DNA from 2 places in the Arthrobacter sp. P1_D12 genome. Region 1 is predicted to be linked to the other one. Evidence: riboswitches for the same ligand, from Rfam matches in the RefSeq annotation. Region 1 holds a riboswitch; the other holds the start of a gene.
What was found. A riboswitch is a leader RNA that binds a small molecule or an ion and turns the genes downstream of it on or off. The one in region 1 is predicted to bind S-adenosylmethionine.
Positions count from the first base shown of each region.

Region 1 (3,781 bases):
GCGAGGTGTCCGTCTGGACGATGACCTTCAGGTAAGTGATCGAGAAGGTGACCACAAGGTAGTAGAGGATGTTCTCGGCGAATCGCAGACCCATGGCGGTGAAGACGCCTCGCGGGTAGCGGCGGAAGACCTCGGCCACGCCGTAGCCCTTGTGGCCGGCCTCGACCTCCTTGCGGGCCTCCAGGAAGATGGGGGCGTCCTGGACTTTGGTGCGGATGTAGTAGCCGACCAGCACGATCACGGCGGAGAGCCAGAAGGCTACGCGCCAGCCCCAGCTGAGGAAGTCGGCGGAGGACAACGTGGCGGAGAGGGTGAACAGGACAGCTGTGGCCAGGAGGTTGCCCATCGGAACCGCCGACTGCGGCCAGCTTGCCCAGAAACCGCGGGACTTGCTCGGGCTGTGTTCGGCGACGAGAAGGACTGCGCCGCCCCATTCACCGCCAACGGCGAAGCCCTGGGCGAAGCGCAGGAAGACCAGCAGGGCCGGGGCCCAGTAGCCGATCTGCGCGAAGGTGGGCAGGCAGCCCATGGCGAAGGTGGCAACGCCGACAAGGATGATGCTCAGCTGGAGCAACTGCTTGCGGCCGAACTTGTCGCCGAAGTGGCCGAAGACGATGCCGCCGATCGGGCGGGCAATGAAGCCGACCGCGTAGGTGAGGAAAGCGGCGAGGATGCCGTCCAGTTCCGAACCGGTGTTCGGGAAAAACAGCTTGCCGAATACAAGGGTGGCGGCGGAGGCGTAGAGGAAAAACTCGTACCACTCAACCACGGTGCCGGCCATGGAGGCCGCCACCACCTTCTTCAGGCCGGACGTTTTGACGTCGGTTTCTTCAGCGCGCCTTGCGGCGTTTTCCGTACTCATCGTGACTCCTTCGGCGTCTCCATCGACACCCTGTGGACCATTGGACTGAGGACGCTTGTGATCTAGGGCACAGGGCGTCATTCCCCATGAGTATGGACGCTCCGGCCCTGAGCCTCAACGGCCATTAGTGCAGAGCGCATCTGCAAAAATGCACAAGCGGGCCGGCCTAGTGGCTGAAGAAGGTCTCCCGGAGCTGCCCGCTGAGCTGGCCGATTTCGGTCAGGAAGCCGTCGTGGCCGATCGGCGCTTGAATGATGTGCAGTTCCGGGCCGCCCGGCAGGGCCTCTGCCAGTTGACGGGACTGGGCCGGGAAATACAGGCGGTCCGAGTCCACGGCCGCCACCAGGAACTCCGCGGTGGCCGGGGCCAGTGCCTCCCCGAGACCTCCGCGCCCCCGGCACACATCGTGGCTCATGAGGGCTTCGGTGATCGCGATGTAGCTGTTCGCGTCGAAACGCCGGGCCAGTTTGCTGCCCTGGTGGTCCAGGTAGCTTTCCACCTGATAGCGCCCGCGTCCGGCCAGCGATCCGGCCTCCAGGGGCGTCTCGGACTCCTGGGCGTTGCGGCCAAACCGGCCGTCCAGTTCGGCCGCTGAGCGGTAGGTAATGTGCGCGATGCGGCGGGCGAGGGCGAGCCCCGCCTCGGGTTCCGGGCCGCCGTAGTAGTCCCCGCCCCTGAAGTGGGGGTCCTGGCGGATGGCCAGCGTCTGTGCCTGCGCGAAGGCAATCTGTTCGGCGGTGCTGCTGGCGCCGACGGAAATCACGGCGCAGCGCCGGACCCGGCCGGGAAACGTGACGGCCCATTCAAGGGCCCGCGCGCCGCCGAGCGAGCCGCCCAGCACCGCGTACCAGCTGCCGATGCCCAGGGCATCGGCCAGCCGCGCCTCGGCAGCGGCGGTGTCCCGCAGGGTGACCAGCGGGAACCGCGATCCCCAGGGGCGCCCGTCCGGGGCCGGGGTGGAAGGCCCGGTGGATCCGTAGCAGCCGCCCAGGATGTTGATCGAAACGACGAAATACTTGTCCGTGTCCACGGGAGCCCCGGGTCCGGCGAGCTGTTCCCACCAGCCGGGCTCCCCGCTCTCGCCGCGGGTCACGTGCGTGTCGCCGGTCAGGGCGTGTTCAATGAGCACGGCGTTGGAGGCATCCGCGTTCAGGGTCCCCCACGTCTCGTAGGCGAGCACCACATCCGGCAACGGAGTCCCGGATTCGAGCTGCAGATCACCGATCCTGACGAACTGGACAGTCCCGTCAGGGGTCCGGGATGGTTTGGTTTCGGGAACACCCGTGCGGGTGACGGCAATCGTCATGTGAGGACCTATCTTCGCGCTTGCCCGCCGTCAGCTGACCGGCAGGCCAGGTCTTCACCCGGGGCACCCCGCCGCAAAAGGAGGGTTGCCGGCCAGCAAGCCGGGGCTGTCGCTGGCACTCATGACCTGGTACGAGTCTACGAAACAGGGTGCGGAAATCACGAAGATTATGACTTCCATGTGACAGCCGGGCCCGTCAGCACCGCAGTTTCCCCACCTTTGACAGCCGTGACCGGCGGGTCGCGCCGAAGTGCCGGCGATTCCCGGCGTCATGCCCGCAAAGGTGGGGAAATTCCGCGTGGGCTTCGGCCTAGGCGGACTTGGCCGCGCGGAATCCGGCGTCGAGGTCCGCCAAGATGTCGTCAATGTGCTCCAGTCCCACCGAAAGCCGCACCAGCCCGGGATTCACCCCGGCGATCACCTGCTGTTCAGGCGAGAGCTGGCTGTGGGTGGTCGACGCCGGATGGATCACCAGCGACCGGACATCGCCGATGTTCGCGACGTGGGAGTGCAGTTCGAGGGCATCGACGAACCGCTTGCCGGCCTCCGCTCCCCCGGCGATGTTGAACGCCACGACGGCGCCGGTCCCCTTGGGCCCGTACTTGCGGCCGCGCTCGTACCAGGGGCTGGACGGCAGCCCGGCGTAGGCGACCGATTCGACGTCGTCCCGCCCCTCCAGCCATTGCGCCACCTTCGTGGCGTTGGCCACGTGGCGCTCGACGCGCAGGCTCAGCGTTTCGATGCCCTGGGCGATGAGGAAGGCGTTGAACGGGGACACCGCGGAGCCGAGGTCGCGCAGGAGCTGGACCCGGGCCTTGAGGATGTAGGAGAGGTTCGCGCCCAGCGCGCCGTCGGCTCCGAGGTCGCGGGCGTAGACCAGGCCGTTGTAGGTGGGGTCCGGGGTGTTGAAGCCGGGGAACCGCTCCGGGTCCTTCCCGAAGTCGAAGTTGCCGGAGTCCACGATCACGCCGGCGATTGCGGCGCCGTGCCCGCCGAGGTACTTGGTGGCGGAATGGACCACGATGTCCGCGCCCCACTCGATCGGCCGGATCAGGTAGGGGGTGGAGAGCGTGTTGTCGACCACCAGCGGGACGCCGGCCTCGTGCGCCACGCGGGAGACGCCCTCGATGTCCAGGACGTCCTGGCGGGGGTTGGAGACCACTTCGCCGAAGAACAGCTTGGTGTTGGGCTGGACGGCGTCCCGCCACTGGTCCAGGTTATCCGGGTCCGCCACGAAGGTCACGGAGATGCCGAACTTCTTCAGCGTGTGCGCGAGCAGGTTGTAGGTTCCGCCATAGAGGCTGGGGCTGGCCACCACATGGTCCCCGGCCTCGGCGATATTGAGGATGGCGAACGTCTCGGCGGCCTGGCCGGAGCTGAGCAGCAGCGCCGCGAGGCCGCCTTCCAGGCTGGCGACGCGCTGTTCGACGGCGTCCTGGGTTGGGTTGCCGATCCGGGTGTAGATGGGCGCGAGCTCGGCGAGCGCGAAGCGGTTCGCGGCGCTTTCGGCGCTGGGGAACACGAACGACGTCGTCTGGTAGATGGGCAGGGAACGCGCGCCGGTGGCGCTGTCCGGCTCCTGGCCGGCGTGGATCTGGCGGGTTTCAAAGGAC
Region 1 is NZ_JBFUAR010000003.1:84,519-88,299, forward strand. Features, by position in the region: gene AC1DZV_RS03395 (MFS transporter) at 1-862, opposite strand, end outside; gene metX (homoserine O-acetyltransferase MetX) at 1,029-2,168, opposite strand; SAM riboswitch class IV at 2,180-2,295, opposite strand; gene AC1DZV_RS03405 (bifunctional o-acetylhomoserine/o-acetylserine sulfhydrylase) at 2,479-3,781, opposite strand, start outside.

Region 2 (3,781 bases), on a different contig from region 1:
GGCGGCCTGCCCGCCGTCGTCGAGCGGGCCATCGAACTGACCACCCAGGGGCCCGTCACCGAGGGGCCGGCAGACAATCGTTCGGCCCTGGGCCGGTTGCGCCCGGCCTGACCGGGAGCCCGAGGCAGTGCAGGGCAGGGGCGGAAGCCCCTAGACCTGCTTGAGCGCCTGGCCGAGGTCTCGGATCAGGTCCTCGACGTCCTCCAGCCCCACCGAAAGCCGAACCACGCCGTCGCTGAGCCCGATCGCCGCGCGGCCTTCCGGGCCCATCGCGCGGTGCGTGGTGGTGGCCGGGTGCGTGATGAGCGTCTTGGCATCGCCCAGGTTGTTGGAGATGTCGATGATCCGCAGTGCGTCCAGGAGTGCGAACGCGGCCTGCTTCGCCGTGCGGCCGGGGGAGGGCTGCAGTTCCAGGGTGAGCACGGTCCCGCCGGCCTTCATCTGCTGCACTGCGAGCGGGTACTGCGGGTGGGACGGCAGCAGCGGGTACTTTACCCAGCCGACCGCAGGCTGTCCCTCGAGCCATTCGGCCAGCCGCAGCGCGGAGGCCGAGGAATGGTTGACGCGCAGGGCCATGGTCTCCAAGCCCTTGGTGAGCACCCAGGCGTTGAACGCCGAAAGCGCCGGACCGGTGTGCCGCATGAGCTGCTTGACGGGCCCGTCGATGAATTCCTTGGTGCCCAGGATGGCCCCGCCCAGGACGCGGCCCTGGCCGTCGATGTGCTTGGTGCCGGAGTAGACCACCACGTCCGCGCCGAGGTCGCCGCAGCGCTGGAGCAGCGGGGTGGCGAAGACGTTGTCTACCACCACCGTGGCGCCGGCCGCGTGCGCCAGTTTGCTCACGGCGGCGATGTCCACGATTTCCTGCATCGGGTTCGACGGCGACTCGAAGAACACCGCCGTGGTCGGCTCGGACAGCGCGGATTGCCACTGCTCCAGGTCCGGGCCGTCCACGAAGACCGTCTCGACTCCCCAGCGCGGCAGGATTTCGTTAAGGATCACGAAGCACGAGCCGAACAGCGAGCGGGCCGCGACCACCCGGTCGCCGGCCGCCAGCAGCGCGCCCAGGGCGGTGAAGACGGCGGACATGCCGGACGCGGTCGCGAAACACGCCTCCGTTCCCTCGAGCAGCCGGAGCCGCTCCTGGAAGGTGGCGACGGAGGGGTTGCCGTAGCGGGAGTAGACGAAGCGCTCGTCCTCCCCGGTGAAGGCGCGCTCGGCGGCGGCCGCGGACTCGTAGACGAATCCTGAGTTGAGGAAGATCGGCTCGGTGGTTTCCTGGAAGCCGGTGCGGTCAAGGCCGCCACGGACAGCCTGGGTGTCGGCCGCCCAGCCGGCGGCGTCGGGATTGAAAGTCACTTAGATCTTTCCGAGGTTGGTGGGCAGGCCGCGGTTCTTCCAGCCATTGACGGTGCGTCCGCCAAAGCGGTCGGTCTCGCCTTCGAAGCCCTCAAGGACGTTGTACGAGGTGTAGCCGGCGGCCGTCGCGGCCGTCGCGGCGGCGATCGACCGGGCACCGGAACGGCAAAGGAACACCAGTTCGACGGCGGTGTCCGCCGGCGCCCGCTGCCTTAGCTGTTCCACGAAGTGCGGGTTCGGCATGCCGCCGGCGAGGTTCCACTGGATGAAGAGCGGATCGCTGCGGCTCTCGCCCGCGGCCGCGGTGTCCGGGATGCCGATGTGGGCCCATTCGCCCTCGGTCCGGACATCCACCAGGATGGCTCCGGCCTCCAGCTTGGCCCACGCCTCCTGCGGGCTGAGGTCTCCGGCGTAGCTCATGCGTGGCCCGCGAAGGCCCCGTCGGCGCCAAATTCGTCGGCGTCGAGCTCATCAACCGCATTGGCCACGGCGGCGTCCGCACTGGCAATCGCGGCCGGCAGGACCAGCGCCTGCGCCACGATCACGGTGCTTCCGTTGAAGCTGGCGGCGGGGCTTCCATGCAGCACGTAGCCCTCGGCCAGGGCGGCTGACACCCGCTCGCAAAAGGCGCGGTCATCCGCGCCGGTGAACAGCCGGTAGGCCAGCCTCTCCTCGCCGGGTGCTGAACCGGGTGTGGCTGTTGTGGGTATTGACGTCTCGGGCACGACGGATCTCCTCTTTCACGCTTGCAGCTCGAATTCTCGAATGCCGAGTATTCACCTGAGGCACCCCGCCGCGAAAGGGAGGGTTGCCGACCGGCCAGTCAGGGCTTGGCACCGGTTCTCATTACTCCCCAAAAACGTAACACCTGCGACGCCGGCCCGCACGGCCGCCGTCGTCATGTTCCGTAACCGGACCGCGGCCCGGGCGAGTAGTGGCGGGCTCCAGTTTCGGGTACAGCCCACTCGTGTCTGCCGGGACGTGTCGCCGTCTACTGGGGGGATTAGGTCCGACGCGTCGGCCGGAGCTGCAGGTGATTCGAGCAATGTGTGAATCGAGCAGTCCCGGAATCGACTCGTCTGTCCATCAACAAGCTGTCTGGGAATCGGTGGCTGGAACGGTCGGAGCCGCAGCCGCGGTCCGGCCGGTGACGGCGGAATGGAGCAATCGTGGGCCCGCGCATACTCGTTACCGGGATTACAAGCGCCGCCGGACGGGCCGTCGCGGCCCAGCTCGAAGCCCGGGGCCTCCCGTACCTCGGCACCGACGCCCGCGCCGACACCCGCCAGGCCGGGGAGGCTCCCGCCGCCGCGGTCAGGCTCCTGCCGGCTACGAACCCGGACATGGTCCTGGACCTGCGCCGGGTGGTGGACCGCGAAGCCATCAACGTCATCATTCCGACCCTCACCGTGGAGCTCCCGCTCCTGGCCGCGGCCCGCGCCGGATTCGCCCAGGACGTGCGGATCATCGTGGCCGACCCAGCCGCGGTGGCCCTCGCCAACGACCACCTGTTCACCACCTGGGCGCTGCAAGCCGCCGGCATCCCGGTGCCCCGGTTCGCGGTTCCGGGCGACCTCGCCGCCGCGCCGGCATCCCTCGCCGGCCTCAGCGGCCCCGTGGTGGTCAAGCCGCGGGTCTTCAAAGGCTCCCATGGTGTCCACCTGCTGGCCGGAACCGACTCCGTTAGCTGGAAGAACATGCCGGCGGGGCAACTGGTCCAGGAATTTATCCCGGGCGCCGACTATGTGTGCCTGGTGTTCGGCACTCCGGCACGCAACGCGATGGCGCCGGTGGCGGTGGTCCTCGAGAAGACCAGGACTCCGTATGGACGCGCCGGCAGCGACGAGGTCAGCCGCAGGGTGCCGGCGAACCAGGCCGGGGATGTGCGCAAGCTGGGCCTGGCCGCCGTCCGCACGCTCGGGCTGGCCGGGCCGGTCCAGGTCCAGATCCGCCGCCGCACCGACGGAACGCCCGTGGTGCTGGGTGTCTGCGCGACCCTGGGGGAGAACAGCACCTGGGCCCCGGAAATGCTCGACGCCGTGCTCGCAACGTTCATGCTCCCGGCGTTCAACCCGGCCTCGTTCCGCCGGTGCCCGGCAGTGCCCGCGGACGCCCTGGGGTGAGCGTTGCTATTCGATGGTCGCGAAGAGGGCGTTGAGTTCGGCAGTGAGCTGGCGCCGGAGTTCCGGGGTGCCGATTTCCTGCCCGTCGATGTGGTTCACCGGGGCCAGGAGCCGGATGCTGGAGATCAGCCAGACCGCGTCGGCGTCCAGCAGGTCCTTCGGCTCCAGCGGGCCGTAGCCCAGCTCCCAGCCGGCGGCCTTGGCAGCGGTGAACAGGGCGCCCTGTGAAGTGCCGGGCAGGATGCCGCTGTCCAGCTGGGGCGTGATGAGCCGCCGGACGGTGCGGACTCCGCCGGCGC
Region 2 is NZ_JBFUAR010000018.1:131,284-135,064, reverse strand. Features, by position in the region: gene AC1DZV_RS14725 (glutamate--cysteine ligase 2) at 1-111, shown strand, start outside; gene AC1DZV_RS14720 (O-succinylhomoserine sulfhydrylase) at 151-1,359, opposite strand; gene AC1DZV_RS14715 (rhodanese-like domain-containing protein) at 1,360-1,779, opposite strand; gene AC1DZV_RS14710 (DUF1737 domain-containing protein) at 1,776-2,084, opposite strand; SAM riboswitch class IV at 2,097-2,210, opposite strand; gene AC1DZV_RS14705 (ATP-grasp domain-containing protein) at 2,529-3,482, shown strand; gene AC1DZV_RS14700 (aminodeoxychorismate lyase) at 3,489-3,781, opposite strand, start outside.
Region 2: another riboswitch for S-adenosylmethionine. It lies ahead of AC1DZV_RS14710 (DUF1737 domain-containing protein); the one in region 1 lies ahead of metX (homoserine O-acetyltransferase MetX).